Regions from separate parts of the Paenibacillus sp. MABNR03 genome, predicted to be linked through region 3. Evidence: riboswitches for the same ligand, from Rfam matches in the RefSeq annotation. Region 3 holds a riboswitch; each other region holds the start of a gene.
The links. A riboswitch is a leader RNA that binds a small molecule or an ion and turns the genes downstream of it on or off. The one in region 3 is predicted to bind cobalamin.
Positions count from the first base shown of each region.

Region 1: another riboswitch for cobalamin. It lies ahead of nikB (nickel ABC transporter permease); the one in region 3 lies ahead of AAIH57_RS12000 (ABC transporter substrate-binding protein).
Region 2: another riboswitch for cobalamin. It lies ahead of cobJ (precorrin-3B C(17)-methyltransferase); the one in region 3 lies ahead of AAIH57_RS12000 (ABC transporter substrate-binding protein).

Region 1 is NZ_JBCIYR010000008.1:28,342-34,004, forward strand. Features, by position in the region: gene AAIH57_RS26445 (ABC transporter substrate-binding protein) at 1-1,148, opposite strand, end outside; gene nikC (nickel transporter permease) at 1,163-1,996, opposite strand; gene nikB (nickel ABC transporter permease) at 1,997-2,935, opposite strand; cobalamin riboswitch at 3,099-3,288, opposite strand; gene AAIH57_RS26460 (AraC family ligand binding domain-containing protein) at 3,370-4,197, opposite strand; gene AAIH57_RS26465 (alpha-glucosidase/alpha-galactosidase) at 4,391-5,663, shown strand, end outside.
Region 2 is NZ_JBCIYR010000004.1:445,106-450,768, reverse strand. Features, by position in the region: gene cobK (precorrin-6A reductase) at 1-326, opposite strand, end outside; gene AAIH57_RS21760 (sirohydrochlorin chelatase) at 323-1,501, opposite strand; gene cobJ (precorrin-3B C(17)-methyltransferase) at 1,709-3,586, opposite strand; cobalamin riboswitch at 3,974-4,162, opposite strand; gene AAIH57_RS21750 (uroporphyrinogen-III synthase) at 4,357-5,181, opposite strand; gene AAIH57_RS21745 (GerAB/ArcD/ProY family transporter) at 5,314-5,663, opposite strand, start outside.
Region 3 is NZ_JBCIYR010000002.1:748,986-754,648, forward strand. Features, by position in the region: gene cbiB (adenosylcobinamide-phosphate synthase CbiB) at 1-812, shown strand, start outside; gene AAIH57_RS11995 (histidine phosphatase family protein) at 803-1,450, shown strand; cobalamin riboswitch at 1,620-1,750, shown strand; gene AAIH57_RS12000 (ABC transporter substrate-binding protein) at 2,151-3,149, shown strand; gene AAIH57_RS12005 (FecCD family ABC transporter permease) at 3,146-4,192, shown strand; gene AAIH57_RS12010 (ABC transporter ATP-binding protein) at 4,189-5,022, shown strand; gene cobT (nicotinate-nucleotide--dimethylbenzimidazole phosphoribosyltransferase) at 5,069-5,663, shown strand, end outside.

The DNA of each region.
Region 1 (5,663 bases), on a different contig from region 3:
GCCGAGTTGAGGATCAACTGGAGCGTCATCTGTTGTCCATCTTTTTCCCGAATACCGTCTCCGTCTGTATCCTTGAAACCCGCCTCATCCAACAGCTGTTTGGCTGTCTCGGGTTCATAGTCATATCCTTTAATCTGATCATAGCCGAAAGGCAGTGCGGAGGTGAACGGTCCTTTTGCCGCCTGACCACCTACCAGTGTATTTGCATACATCTCGCGGTCAATGCCATAGGAAATTGCACGGCGTACTTCCGGCTCACTCAGCAGCGGGTTTTTCGTGTTGAACCATACAAACTGGGTACGCAGGCTTGGAATCTCATCAATGGTGTACTGACTCTTGTCCTGGAACAATGCCAAACTGCTTCGTCCCACGTTGCTGGCTACGTCGATCTCGCCCGATTGCAGAGCGAGTGCACGTGTGCTGTCATCCTTGATATATTTTAACGTAATGGTATCCACATCGGCTGCGCCGTCCCAGTATCCGTCATACTTTTTCACCTGAATCTCCTGATCCGGGGTATAGCCCGTTACCATGAATGGCCCGGTGGCGATAGGCTCGCTCTTGAATTTGGACGTATCTGCACTCGTATCTACAATTACAAACAAGGGCTCAGCAATATTGCCGAGCAGGGATGCGTAAGGCTCTGTTGTTGTAATGGTCAGATCCTGACCTTCAGCAGACATGGAAGCTATCGGCAAGGTCGACTGTCCTCTCTCGTTTAACTCGATGGAACGTTCAATGGACTTTTTGACCGCATCTGCGGTGACCTTGTTGCCATTATGGAACGTTACACCGTCCCGGATATGAAAGTGCCATGTCGTATCATCGATACGATCCCAGGTATCCGCAATTTTCGGTACCAGCTTCATATTCACATCGAACTGAATCAGCGTCTCTCCAATGGCTGCCCGTGTAAGGGTCCAGCCATTCCACTCTTCTGCCGGATCCAGATTGCTGCCGAGCCAGAACAGGGCTACATTTAGATGAGTCGGTGTAACCGCACTGCCTTTGTCCGCCTCAGCCGCCTTTTCGCCAGAAGATGATGAGGTGGAAGTACTTGTTGTAGTTTGGCCACAAGCTGCGATAATACATAGAACCAATAATGACAGTACGGTAAGCGATAGCGTTTTTCCATATCTCGAATTCATTTCCATTCCTCCTGTTAAGCTGCCTTTTTCTTGGGATCCATCACATCTCTCAGACTGTCTCCCAACAAATTAAAAATGATAACTGTGCAGAATATCGCCAGTCCCGGATAAATCAACAGCCATGGGGCCGTCTGCAGATATCTTCTGCCTTCATTCAGCATCGCCCCCCACTCCGGTTCAGGTGGCTGGGCACCCAATCCCAGAAACGACAGGCCCGAGATGGACAGCATCATGCCGCCCACATCCATCATTGCCATGACAATGAGGGGAGACAGCATGTTGGGCAGGATTGTTTTTGTGATGATCTGAATCTGCCTCGCACCACTAAATGCCGCAGCAGCAACATATTCCTTTTGCCGAAGTGAGATCACCAGACTTCTTGCCAGTCGTGCATACTTCGCCCACCAGACAACCGCAAGAGCGATAACCGTATTAAATAATCCTGGTCCCAGCATCCCTACCACCGCTATGGCGAAGATTAATCCCGGAAAGGCCATCAGCGTATCGGACAACCGCATCAGAATCGTGTCGATCAGACCACGAGCGAAACCCGCAATCACACCAATCGCCACGCCGAGTACAAATACAATACCGATCATCATGAATGTAAGCAGAAGCGAAGTGCGCGCCCCGTATAGGAGACGGGATAACACGCAGCGACCAAGCTGATCGGTTCCAAGCGGGTATTCGGCGCTGGCTGGCTGCAGCACCTTGGCAAAGTTCGTTGCCAGTGGATCATGCGGGGCAAGCAGCGGCGCAACCATCGCGAGAATAACCCAGAGGATGGTCAATGAGAACAGGAACCCAAACCAGCGGTGCTGTGTCCAAACAAGCCTGAATTTTCTCATCTATATATCCACGTCCAGTCGAATCCTTGGGTCATGCAGGTGTGTCCACAGATCAACGATCAGATTCAGCAATACGTAGATCGTCGCCATCCAGATGACGTAACCCTGAATCAGGGGATAGTCCCTTGTAAATATGGCATCGACCGCCATCTGCCCTACCCCGGGCCACACAAATAAACTTTCAACAATGGCTGCCCCTCCGAGCAGTGCGCCTGTGGACATACCCATGAGCGTAACGATGGGCAGCAATATATTAGGTAAAATATGATGCATCATGATCACTCTCTCCTTCACACCCCTGGCTCTTGCCCCCGTTACATAGCTCTGGGACATCTCTTCCAGAATCACCGTACGGATCTGCCTGACATACTGGGCGACCAGAGGCAAAGCCAGTGTGCATGCCGGCAGAATCAAGCTGTTCCATCCCGAACTTCCCATGACGGGCAGCAGCTTAAACTGTACGCCAAACACCAACATGAGCAGCATCCCCAGCCAGAAGCTGGGCATGGACAATCCGGCAAATGAAAACAGGCGAATGACGTAATCCAGCACTTTGTTTCTGTAGACTGCAGACATGATACCCAGCGGAAATGAAATGAGAATGACCAGAAGCAGGGCACTTCCTGTTAGCCGAAGTGTAGCCGGAAGCCTGGACAACAGGATGTCGAGAACGGGTCTGTCGTATTTGTAGGACATTCCGAAATCCCCGGTAAACACATGTCCTAACCAGGTTCCATAGCGGATCCAAAACGGTTGGTCCAACCCAAGCTGAACGCGTACCTGCTGAACCAATTCGTCAGACGGAGTGACCCCCGTGGACATGAGCATGAGCCTTGCCGGGTCCCCCGGAGACAGGTAGGTCAGCAGAAACGTCAAAAACGTAATGCCGAATAACACGGCTGCCAGTTGAATGAATCTTTTAACAATGTATCTACTCACATGTCTGACGCCCTCTCCCCAATCTCCATCAATACACAGTGACTTGTCCTTGCATATCAAAAAAGACGTCTCTCTCCGTATTACCGGAAAAGGACGTCTTAAATAAACAGATTTTCAGAAAAATCATGCTCTCTAAACACCTTCCTATCTCCCGTAGGGTACTACTGTGTTGTTAAACTAGGCAGGTCTCCTGGCTCCAGAATCCTCGTCATTGCAGCACCTTCCCGGCCTAAACCAGTGGCATAACGCTGCCTGACTCCTCTGTTACAGTGGCGGGACCGCGCCGGTATTACACCGGTCTTCCCTATTAAGCTTCTACCCGAGGGTAAAGCACCTAGTTCCACATATTCAATTGAATTGCATTCTGTACCAGTATAGCTGGCTCACGGATAATGATCAAAACTTTTTATTCAAATTTGAAACAGCTCTGCAGGCTAACCTCGTTCTCTTGATCCCTTGGGGGACACTCCTGTCACTCGCTTGAACATCTTGGAAAATAACAGCGGATCCGTGTAGCCCACCGAATGGGCAACCTCGCTTACGGATAACGTTGAACTTTGCAGCAGCTCTGCCGCACGATTCATCCGGTATTCGAGAAAGAATGCCTGCAGCGACTTCCCGTACTTCTCCTTAAAAAGACCGGACAGATATGTACGATCCAAACGCACGGACTGCGCAATATCAAGGATCGAAGTCTTTTGGCTGTACCTGTTCTCCATGAACTGGACGGCTTGCCTGATGTATTCATCCTTGGTGGACAGGGGACGCCGCGTCTTCTCTTCTTCAGGTGAGGAGGATATCAGTTCGGCAATTAACCGGTATAACAGACTCTGGCTAAATACATCTCCGCCATTGCGTGATGAGGCCTGAGTCATGTCTGCATACAAACCATCTATTACCTTAGGATCTCTGGCATCAAATACAGGATGTGCCGGACTCAGTTTTGCCCGCTGCATGAATGTCTTGGCATGGACGCCCTTAAACCCGAACCAGGAGTACGTCCATGGCTCCTTCGCATCGGCCTCATAATGGATAATGGTATCCGGGAGAATGACGAAGCCCTGACCCTGGGTCAGCCGGTATTCCTTATCCTCCATATGAACCGTTCCCCATCCCTCATGAATGTAATGAACCACATAGGAATCTCGCACCCCTGGACCCCAATAATGAGAAGGATCGCAGGCTTGCCAGCCGAAAAACAACAGCACCAGCTCCATCTGCGTCCAGTCCATGGGCAGCACATTAAACTCAATCGGTGTCATCCTTCCACTCCTTCCCTTCACCCGTATCCTTTTTTCTCATTTTAAATTATAACAGGTGAACCAGGGAAATATCAGCTGAAAGCGATACTAAAAATGGGATTATGCCATGTTTGAGAGAGGTTGAACCATAGTTATACATACCGAATCGGCCTATAGTTGGGGTACACCATTATTCAGGGAGGCTGGACTTGAGATGAACAAAATTACGTTTCTCGGTGCGGGCAGCACCGTTTTTGTCAAAAATGTATTGGGTGATGTCATGATGACCGAAGCACTGCAGGATTTTGAATTGGCCTTGTATGATATCGATGCCGAGCGGTTGAATGATTCGGAGCGACTGCTGACCAGTATGGGTCGTTCTCTCGGAAGCCGTTGTGCTGTAAAAAAATATACGGACCGCAAAGAAGCGCTGCGCGGTGCCAAATATGTCATTAACGCGATTCAAGTGGGCGGATATGATCCGTGCACGATCACGGACTTTGAAATTCCGAAAAAATACGGACTGCGTCAGACGATTGCCGATACACTCGGCATTGGCGGAATCTTCCGCAATTTGCGTACCATTCCAGTCATGCTCGATTTTGCCCGGGACATGCAGGAAGTGTGCCCTGACGCCTGGTTCCTGAACTACACCAATCCCATGGCCGTACTGACCAATGTCATGAACGTGCATGGAGGAATTAAAACGGTAGGTCTGTGCCATAGCGTGCAGGTATGTGTGCCCCATCTGTTTGAGGCGCTGGGGATGGATCAGACAGGCGTAGTCGCAAAAGTTGCAGGCATCAACCATATGGCTTGGCTGCTGGAAGTGACTAAGGACGGCCAGGACCTGTATCCGGAGATTAAACGCCTCGCGAGAGAGAAGCAGAAGGAACAGCATCATGATATGGTGCGTTTCGAGCTGATGAATCGTTTTGGATACTACGTAACGGAGTCTTCCGAGCATAATGCCGAGTACCACCCTTATTTTATCAAACGTAATTATCCGGAATTGATCGAACGCTTCAACATCCCGCTGGATGAGTATCCGCGCCGCTGCGTGAACCAGATTGAAGGTTGGAAGGAAATGCGCGAGAAGCTGTTTGCCAGTGAAAATATTGAACATACCCGCAGCCGTGAATACGCTTCGCACATCATGGAAGCGATGGAAACGGACCGTCCGTACAAAATCGGCGGAAATGTAATGAATACCGGACTGATCACCAACCTGCCTCGTGAGGCCTGTGTTGAGGTTCCATGTCTCGTCGACGGATCCGGGATTAGCCCAACCTATATCGGCGACCTGCCTCCGCAGCTGGCGGCATTGAACCGTACCAATATTAACACCCAACTGCTGACCATTGAAGCAGCCATGACGGGCAAAAAGGAACATATCTATCATGCAGCCATGCTGGATCCACATACCGCCGCCGAACTATCCATCGATGATATCGTCGCCATGTGTGATGAACTGATCGAGGCCCATG
Region 2 (5,663 bases), on a different contig from region 3:
AGCAATGGATGGTCATCATATGCCAGTCCTGTCCGCTCATAGCGGATATATGGAATTCCTGCCTGTCTTGCTGCCTCCATCGCGTTCGCGTGGGCCTCCTCAGCGAAGGGATGACTTGCATCCACAATGGCACGGCTTTCCTTCTCACGTACAAGTTCGACCATGGCCTCCACAGTGAGTCTGCCCGTACGAACAGATAATCCCGCTTCGTTTAGACTACTGGCCGCACTGTCAGTTACAACCGAAGTAAGTACGTCCGTCCCCTGCTGCTGAATCTGCAGTGCAAGCTCGCGCGCATCACTGGTACCACATAACATGAAGATCATGGGCGATTCACCTGCTCCGATGCTGCAGCAATCTGAGCATGATCTGGCGAGGTATTTTCTTTACCATTCCCCTCTTCATCATGATCACTTAACGCAACTTCAGGTTCATGGTGCGAATGTTGAAACTCATCGTCATGAACATGGTGATCATGCTCATGGTTATCGTGGTCATGACTATGATCATGTGTGTGATCGTGATGGTCATGGCTGTGATCGTGATGGTCATGGCTGTGATCATGTCCGTGCTCATGATGGTGATGATCGTGGTGATGATCATGATCGTGATCATGATCATGTCCTTGATCGTGATCATGGTGATGGTGATGATGTTTGGCAGCCTCAAGTCTGAATTGGCAGTTGTCACAGTTGGCCGCTACCCGTCCATTTAAGCCTTCATTCGCCCGTTCCAACACCAGTTCCACCAATTGCGGATGGAATCCAAAATATCCGCCTATCTCGACCTGAATGTCGGGATGAGCAGCAGCAAACTCTGCTGTCATTTCATCAATGCGTTTAATCAGCACACCGGTGAACAGGAAATAAGGCATAATGATAATCTTCTTCGCACCAAGCAGCAAACAGCGCTGCAATCCATCTGGGAATGAGGGCTGGGTCACGCCGATAAAGCTGCTTTCTGCCCATTTATAAGGCAGCTTCTCCCACAGCATCCGGGTCATTTTGAAAAAGTCACTATTGGCATCCGGGTCACTGCTTCCCCGGCCAAGCACCAGCACTGCTGTCTCTTCATCCGTGACAGGTGCAGGCGGAGCCGCTACTGCTGTGCCGCCATGAGCTGCTGCAACAAGGACAGGCTGAGCCTCCTGCAGACGGGTCTGCATAATTTGAACCACTTTCTCATGCACGCCAATCGGACGTCCGTACACAAATTCCACCTGCGGATAACGCGCCTTGGCCCGGTCAATCGCATTAGGTATATCAATTTTGGCATGGCCTGCAGCAAACAGAATGATCGGCACCAATACGACACGTGTTGCCCCTTTATCCACACAAGCGGTAACCCCTTCGGCAATGCTTGGTCTTGTTAACTCCAAAAAGCAGGTCTCCACTACGGTATTCTCCGGGGCTTTCTCCGCTACTGCACGTGCAAACTCCATCAACTCCCGGTTTCCCTCAGGATCACGGCTGCCGTGTCCTACCAACAAAATGGCATTCATCTCTGATTCCTTCCTCCCCCGCCTGATCCACAGACCAGGCATCTCATCATTTTTTATTGTGCTTGCTCGGTGAACGCGCCTTCATCGGAAGACAACTTCGTTACCCAATCATTTCGATCTATATGAAAAAAATGCATTTCAACTACCGCCAATATCACATAGGCATCTGTCGTCAAAACGATTGCTTCTCAGACGATGACATGACTACTAGTCACCACATACCGGGTTTACTTCCACGGTGACGGGAGCATCTACGTGACGGAAACCCTGAATTACCCCAACACGTTTGAAAAATTTGTGGAATCGCTCGTTCGGATGTCCCTTTTCCTTGTACTCCGCCACGATCCGTTCCACAATCTCGCCGATCTGATCGCCTGGAATGCCCTCAGCTACAGGCTGGGCAGGGTGAGCATTTCGTCCAAACTTTTTGCCGCCAAGGAAGAGATCGTACCCGCCTTTGCGGTAGACAATTCCGATGTCCTCCAGCACGGCACCGTAACACGCCATGCCGCAGCCATTCAGGGCCACACTGGTTTCTTTCGGTGCGCTAATCCCGCCAATAATGGCCTGCAAATGATTGGCCATCGGTACAGCATCGTCCTTCTCCATATTGCAGAAGTCGCAAGCCTTCACCTTGATGACATCTCCGATCGGAACCACGATGAAGTTCGCTGCGCGCAGCTCCTCTACCAGTTGATCCGGCTCAAAGGTCGGTACTCGCAAAATAATCTGATGTTCCGGCGTGTACTCCAGCTCGCCTTCTTCACTCGCACACTGCGCGAGCAGCGCCATCTGGGCTGCGGTAAACTTCTTATTGCCGACGCCCGGCGAGACGCCAACCTCGAACAGCGGCGCTTTGCGTCCCGGCTCGGGTGTCGTGCGTACCGCTGCTGCCGTGACCTGCTGCGGCGTCCCGGCTAACGAGCCCGGCGCAGCCGCATCCAGCCATCGACTGGCTGCTCCGCCAGCGAGCTTGCCGCCTGCCGCGAGCCGCGTCAGTGCCTCGGCAGCCAGCTCAGCCGCATCTGCACGCGGCTCCACTGCGGCTGAACGCGGTGCGGGTTCTACCGCCGCGGGCCGCTCGGCGGCAAGCACAGCGGTGCCACTGCTGCGTGCCGGGCTTGCCGCAGGCTGGGCAGCAGGCGCGTCTGCGCGCGGCTGCCCTTGCAAAGCCGTGTCCGCACTGCCTTGCGCAGCGCGAACCGGGCCCGAATCTGCTGCCTTGCCGGAGGCAGCAGAGCGGGCTTCCATGGCGCCGAGCGACCATGGCTCGGCTTCCGTGCGCAGTCGCTCATGCGGTCTGAGCGACTGTTCCGCGGTATTCAGCGTATACTTCCGCTGATACCCGCGCGGTGTGACCATGAGTCCTTCGTACATCATGGTCGAGGAGTTACCAATGATCACGGTCGTCAGCATGCCGATGTCATGATTCAGCATGTCTTCCAGCGTGGTCATCACAACATCCTGACGTTCACGGTAAGCACTTTTTACGAGCCCAACCGGTGTCTGCGAATCACGGTAACGAAGCAGCATCTCCTGTGTCTCGACGATCTGGCGTGTGCGGCGTCCACTACGAGGGTTGTACAGAGCAATGACAAAATCAGCCGCTGCAGCTGCTTCAACTCGCCGAATAATCGTGTCCCATGGCGTGAGGTGGTCACTCAAACTGATCGTACATGCATCATGCATCACGGGTGCACCCAGTAGTGAGGCACAGGATTGAATGGCGGATACGCCCGGAATGACCTCAACGCCAACACCACTCTCCGGCTTCCAGCCCTGCTCCATCAGCACTTCATACACAAGTCCGGCCATACCGTACACTCCGGCATCACCACTGGAGATTACAGCCACAATTTTACCCATCTCCGCCTGTCTGACTGCTTCCTGCGCCCGGCTGACCTCTTCGGTCATGCCTGTCCGTACAATCTCCTGACCGTCCAGGAGCGGCCTGATCAGATCAACGTAAGTGTTATAACCGATGATGACCTCGCTCTCCCGCAGTGCTTCCAATGCCCTTGTGGTGATATGCTCCATCGCACCCGGGCCAAATCCGATAATCAGCAGCTTCCCTTGACCTTGCATTGCTTCTCCTCCTCCGTATCCTCAGTCCCGTGTCTTAGCACGTCAAAATCTTCTATATGATCACTTCACCAGTCCGCAGTTAGGCTTGATGGCATAATCCACTCTCCTCATTCAGACTGATTGTAAACATTGAAGAGGGAGGCTTGGCCAAATTTCCCTGTGCGGCATGTTCAATTACTTCCGGTTCCATAACCTTCTTCTTAAAAAAAACAAAAAAATCCCATCCTTATAACGGATGGGATACGCATGTACGTACACTCAAGAAGACAGTCCACGGCCCTTGCAGAGGAGGGTCCTGTGGCTGCATGGCCGAAAAAGGCCTGCCAGGCGAACCGATTGTTCGCCCGTTTCCTGATTCTTCGTACACCACTCCTTTCCGCGAAGGGTTCGGTGACACAATGCAAGGTAGGTCTCCTGGCTCTGGATCATCAGCTTCCTTTTCTGTCTTCCCCGAATATACGAGTGACTTGGATGAAAAGGGCTTCCCCATTACAGTGGCGGGACCGCTCGGGATTTGCACCCGATTCCCTGTTACCTCTTGCTTCACGCAAGAGCACCTTGCTTGTTTTCATGAATAATAGTGGTTTCATCATAACACCGCTCAGGAAAAAATGTCCATGCTTATGATACTTATCCATTCTTCTATTTTCAGACTAAAAAGAAAAAGTTCTGATCCATAACGGATCAGAACTTTAATTAAGTTATCCATATAAGCAGCCCTCATAAGATCCTACCTGATGCTTTAAAGGGCGTATGTCCGGTTCTGCTTCTCAGGATTTATCTGCATGGGTCGCAGCAATAAATCGTCCCAGTTCAACGATGAGCGCTCCCATCTTTTCTTCCTCCGGAACAACAAGTGCCTCAATGCCTTCTTCACGCATGGCATTAGCCGTCACCTTGCCTACAGAAGCCGGAATCACACCTTCACGAAAAGCCTGCTGCAACTGATCAAGCTTGCCCTGGGAAGCTGCATATGCTGTCAAAAAACGTACCTGGGGACCACTCGTAAATGTGACGGCATCCACCTCATGCTGTACAATCTCATTCAAAAGCAATTCCAGTTCGTCCTCTTCCGGCGGCACATGGCGATAAGGTAAAACCTGTCTTACGTTCGCACCCTGTTCTTCCAGCCAGTCGACCAGCTTCGGCGCAGTCTCCCCGTGAAGTTGAAGCATGACTTTTTTGCCTGCGAGGTCATGTGGTGCAAATTCGCGGATCAGCCCGTCCGTACTGCCATCATCATCCCGGACCAGTGGAGAGAGCTTGCGCTTGCGAAGTGCATTGACCGTTTTGTATCCTCTTGCCGCAATGGAAGCTTCGGACAGAACATCGAGCAGTTGTCCGGCGATGTCCATATCTTCAGCCATTTCAAAAATGGCATCCAGCCCCATTCCTGTCGTCAGCACTGCCCAGTCCGGTGGGTCCGAGATCAGGGATACGAGACCATCCCGTATATTCCGATCATCCAGAAATACCGTGCCCTGTGCAGGCCGCACGAGTGGAATGCCACCCATTTTCTCGACCAGTAATGCCATTTCCTTCGATTTACGCGGTCCCGTCAGCGCTACACGTATACCCGCCAAATGTTGAGCCATTCTTGTTTCCCCCCAGTTCGTTCAGCCGAACGTTCATCCGTCTGACTACAGTATACAGGCTAGTTTCATGGAGGGAAACCTCGTTTCACGTCATTTGACCTGTTCTTCTATAACGATTTTTTATGATAATGATCAGGAAGGCTGAAGCTCTCCTCCCTGCATATCATCTCGTTTGGTTTTGCCCTCTTTGTCGGATTCATCGTTTTTCTTCTCCTGATCCTGATGCTTTTGTTCTGTTTTCCGCTGCGTATCTCCTTGGCGGGAAGCAGCGGGCTCCCCTCGGCGCGGACGAAGAAACACAAAGAGAATAATGGGGAACAACACCTCAAACAGAATGGCGATCCATGTCCATTCCCGTGTAAAGCGGAACAGCTGAATTGCATTTTTGAAAAACCAGAACGCACACACGAACCCCACCAGTGCTACAGGTCCAGTCATGATCTTTCCGGATACCTTGGGAATCATCCGCTTCAGTCCCCAGC
Region 3 (5,663 bases):
TGTTTCCTATAGTCATTGCGGGTGGTTCCTTTGCGCTTACTTGGGGAGTGGTATACATACTTGGACTCATTCATCCCTTGGTTGCAGCTGCAGCTGAAGTGGTACTGATTGCCACCACCATTGCGTCCAAAGGACTGAAAGATGCAGGCATGGAAGTGTATCGTCATCTGAGTCAAAAGGATTGGCCTGCGGCGAGACGTTCACTCGGCATGATCGTAGGGCGTGATACAGCTCATCTGGATGAACCGGAGGTGGTGCGGGGAACGGTGGAGACGGTAGCGGAAAATATTGTGGATGCCATCGTTTCTCCGCTATTCTATGCCCTGATTGGCGGTGCTCCGCTGGCGATGGCTTATCGGGCCGTGAATACGCTGGATTCCATGGTCGGCTATAAAAATGAAAAATATATGCATCTCGGCTGGGCATCCGCGCGTCTGGATGACTGGGCGAACTGGATTCCCGCACGGATTACCGCCTTGCTGCTGATAACGGGAGCATGGTTCATGAGGCTGGATGCAAAAGGCGCAGCACGCATGGTACGCCGGGATGCCAGATTGCACCCGAGCCCAAACAGCGGATTTCCGGAGTCGGCGGTTGCGGGAGCTCTGGGCATCAGGCTTGGCGGACACAACGTTTACCATGGCGTGGCTTCTTTTCGAGCCTATATGGGCGAGCAGACCCGGCTGATGGAAGCAGAGGATATCGTGCGCACCACACGTTTGATGTTTTGGTCGGCGGGGGCCTTTGTGCTGTTATGCTGGCTGACAGCACTCGTAATCTGGGCAGCAGGAGGCGCACAGTGGTGGAATTAGACTGTGAACAGCATGGAACTGAAATACGGGATATTGTGTTTATCCGTCATGGTACAACGTCTTGGAATGTTGAAAAAAGATATCTCGGACATACCGATATCGGTCTTCTGCCGGATGCAGAGCGGGAACTGGCTTCGCTTCGCGAGTCGATCAGCGCGATCACTTGGGATGCGCTGTATTGCAGTGATCTGCTGCGCTGCCGTCAGACCATGCAACGAATCGCGCCTGTGCAAGCAGGACAAGCACAGCTTGATCCGCGTCTGCGTGAGATTGATTTTGGGCAATGGGAAGGGCTGACTTACGATCAGCTCAAGGACAACCCGCACTACCGGGATTGGATTGATGCACCGCAGGATGTGACGCCACCGGGCGGCGAGCCTTGGCAGGCTTTTACTGCGAGGATTGACTCCTTTCTGACGGATTGCCTGTTGTCCGCTTCGCCAGAGGTATATTCCGGAGAAAATATGGTTCCGGCGATAGCCGTGGTTACCCATGGCGGCGTAATTCGTTATGCGGTATCACGTCTCATACCGGAACTGGGATTCTGGGACACACAGGTTATTCCGGGGCAAGCGATTAAGGTTCGGCTGGAAAAAAGCAAAAACAGCTGGGTATCAAGCAGGGTGTCTTTTCCATGAATCGGGTTGTAAGGATGTGCAATATAACCTATAATCACAACAGAAGTGTGACTTCAGCATGGATACATCTTTGGTTATGCACATAAGTGCTAACGGATGCGATATGCTCACTTGAATGGTTACAATATCAGCGACCACGGGTCCCGTGTGCATGTATCAAATGTCATCGATTTTTATGAGCGATGAACGGCACAACGGGTGAAATAGGGAAGCCGGTGTGAATCCGGCACGGTCCCGCCACTGTAAATCAGGACGAGTAGTCCTGTAAGTCAGGTTACCTGCCCTGGACGTACAAACCGGTGTTCCTTCGAGGAAAGGACAGCGTTTCGGGCAGTTCTATGCGCATGTACAGTGGTTACGCTGAAGATGTGCAGATCGCCATATGCGAGACGTCATCCCTGATCCTGGCGTAAGGATCGGGGATTTTTTTGTTCATATAGGATGAACCGAAATATTCACACGTAACGAAGAGTGCAGAACCAATCTGGAGAAGCGTAGCGCTCGCCTTTATCCCCGGATTTTCACGTTAATAAGAGAGAATCAAAAAAAATCTGGGGATAACAGCGATCGGAAGATGGTACTGCAATCGTAGTGGCCTAGTGTGGTTTTCTAGGGTCATTTTATTTAGGAACACAAATTCAGGGGAAACGGTCAGGATCACTACTTAAGAGAGAACATAGAGAAGGGGAGAATGAACAACATGAATATCAAAAATTGGAAAAACGTAGCGTCACTGCTGAGTGCAGCGGCACTCGCACTGGCTTTGGCCGGATGTGGCAACGCAACAACTAACGAGGGCACAGGTGCTTCACAGCAGCCGGCACAGGAGCAATCCCAAGGCCAGGAGCAGACGGATCTCAAAACACAATATCCACTGACGGTAACCGATGCGACGGGTGAATCCTTTACGTTTGAGCAAGCGCCAGCCAAAATCGTATCCGTATCCCCGGCAGAAACCGAAACGCTGTTCGCACTCGGGCTGGACGAGCAGATTGTAGGGGTATCCGACTATGATGATTATCCTGAAGCCGCAACAACCAAAGCGAAAATGGGCGGCGTCTCGAAGCCAAACGAAGAGTCTATCATTGCTGCTGAAGCAGACATCGTATTTACAGGTATCTCAATGAGCGAAGATGCCGTGAAAAAGCTGCGTGAACTGGGTATCACCATTTTTAAAACCGATCCCAAATCGGTAGACGATGTAATGAACAACATCGAAACGTTTGGCAAAATCACGGATCATCAGGAGCAGGCACAGGAGCTCATCACCAAGATGAAACAGGATGTGGCGGACGTAACTGAAGCGGTGAAGGCTGTTAAGCCGGAAGAGAAGAAAAATGTTTACGTTGAATTCTCCCCAGGTTGGACGGTAGGTAAAGGTGAGTTCATGGACGAACTGATCACTGTTGCCGGTGGGATCAACGTTGCTTCCGACCTGGAAGGTTGGAATGAAATTAACGAAGAGAACATTATTGCTTCCAATCCGGATGTGATTTTGTACGCGAACGATGTCATTGATGAAAACTCCAAAACATTGGATCAAATCATCAAAGAGCGCAGCGGCTGGGATCAAATTACAGCTGTGAAAGACGACGCAGTCATTGGCCTGGATGCCAACCTGCTGAGCCGTCCGGGACCACGCGTAACGGAAGGTTTGAAAGCTGTAGCCAAAGCGATCTATCCTGATCTGTTCCAATGAGTAAAAAGCTGGCAGTGTACGGAACAGCCGGAATTCTGCTGCTTGTGCTGACCGTGCTGATCTGTACGGGCATCGGTTCGGTGGCTCTGCCTGTCCGTGACATTGCAGGCATTCTGCTTCATCACATGCCATGGATCGGAGACTGGATCACGCCCGACTGGAGTACGTCAGCCGAGCAGATTATATGGAAGGTTCGTTTCCCGCGCGTGCTGCTTGCCGTGCTTGTGGGTGCATCGCTGGCAATCGCCGGAGCGGGATTTCAAGGGGTTCTTCGTAACCCGCTGGCAGATCCGTTTACCCTGGGCGTATCGTCCGGTGCATCGGTGGGGGCAGCTTTTCTGATTTTCTTCGGATTGCAGTACGCACTGATCGGAATCTGGACCTTGCCGCTTGTTGCGTTTCTGACGGGCGTACTCACGTTGTGGTTTGTACTTGCCCTGGCTCGTGAAGGGCGCAAAATACCGACGCACAGCCTGATTCTGGCTGGTGTGGTGATGCAAAGTTTTCTGGGAGCGGTGGTCTCCTTCCTGTCGACCATGTCGAAACAGACGATTAATGAAATTATATACTGGACGATGGGAAGTCTGGCTCTGCGTGGGTGGTCGTATACGGCCATCCTTTTCCCGTATTTTCTGCTGGGCCTGATTTTCCTCTGGAGCCGTGCACGTTCATTGAATGTCCTTGCTCTGGGGGAACGGCAGGCTGCGCATATTGGGGTTGGAGTCGATCGGCTGAAGTTGTCCGTGCTTGCTGTGGGAACACTTCTTACCGCAGGAGCGGTCTCCGTATCCGGCGTTATTGGATTCGTTGGATTGGTGATTCCGCATATTCTTCGGCTGCTTGTGGGGCCTGACTATCGATTGCTGGTACCCTTGTCCGCCATTGGTGGAGCCATCTTCATGGTATGGGCTGATACGATTGCCCGCTCCTTGCTGGCACCGACCGAAATTCCGCTGGGTGTGGTGACGGCCTTTGTCGGTGCGCCTTTCTTCGCGTATTTGCTGCATCGGAACAAAAAGCTGCGAAAAGGGGTGATGCCATGAGTACGAGCATGGGTACAACCATGGATACAAGTGTTACCCCAGGAAAGCCGCTGATCGAGGTCGCGGGTGCAGATAAAATGTACGGTGACCACCGAGCCCTGCATGATGTGGACTGGCGTGTCACGGAAGGGGAATGGTGGGGTGTCGTTGGTCCAAACGGAAGCGGGAAATCAACGCTGCTCCAGCTCATCGCCGGAACGGAACAGCCCAATGCAGGCAGCATCCGGATTGCAGGGCGGGAGATTACCTCTTACAGTCGCAAAGACCTGTCACGTATGATTGCGGTATTGCAGCAGGACGGTCTGCCTGCCATTTCCTATCCCGTCAGGGATGTTGTGGAGATGGGGCGTTATCCTTATCAGAATTGGCTGGGCAGGGAAACCTCCGATGGGGCGGCAGTGGTAGACCGGGTCCTGGAAGAACTGGGCTTAACCGAAATGGCCGACAGGCCGCTGGATGCACTCAGCGGAGGACAGAGACAGCGGGTGGCACTCGCCAAAGTCATGGCACAGGAACCCAAGCTGTTATTGCTGGATGAACCGACGACTTTTCTGGATATCCGATATCAATTGCAATTCATGGAGCTGTTATCTTCCTGGCGCCAAAAAAACAAGATCACGATTGTGGCTGTGCTGCACGATCTGAACCTGGCTGCGCAATTTTGTGACCACATTCTGGCTCTTCGTGAGGGTATGTGTGTAAGCAGTGGGACACCGCAGTCGTTGATGACGGAAGAAAACATTCGGGATATTTTCCGGGTGAACCCAGCCATGGTGAATCATCCCGATCATGGTCTGCCGCAATTATTGCTGCGGCGGGAACAAGAATGAACGAAAAGGGGCAACCCCATATTTTGATGAAGGAAGTGCTGGCGGTATGAATAATGAACAGGTGTTGGAACAGTTAATTGGTCGGATCGTGGGTCCCAATGAAGAAGTTGCTGCAGAAGCCTCGGCGCATGTGGATGCATTGACAAAACCGCCCGGCAGTCTGGGCAAACTGGAACAGCTGGTTATTCGTCTTGCGGGGATAACCGGAGAGGCCCGGCCGTCCCTGGATCGCAGAGCTGTTATCGTTATGGCTGCCGATCATGGCGTGGTTGCGGAAGGCATCAGCGTTTTCCCGGCAGAAGTAACGCCGCAGATGGTCCATAACTTTCTCGCTGGAGGAGCGGCAGTCAATGTTCTGGCTCGTCATGCAGGCGCAGATGTCATCTGTGTGGACATTGGTGTGAATGCCGATCTGGAACATCCGGATCTGGTCTCCCGCAAAGTACGCAAAGGAACTGCCAACATGGCTCAAGGTGCAGCCATGAGTCGTGATGAAGCAATCCAGGCCATTCTTGCCGGGGCTGAGGTTGTGGCTGCTGAGGTTGCCAAGGGAACCAAGTTGTTCGTAACCGGGGAAATGGGAATCGGCAATACCACAGCGAGTGCTGCGGTCATGTGTGCCTTAACCGGGACAGCACCTG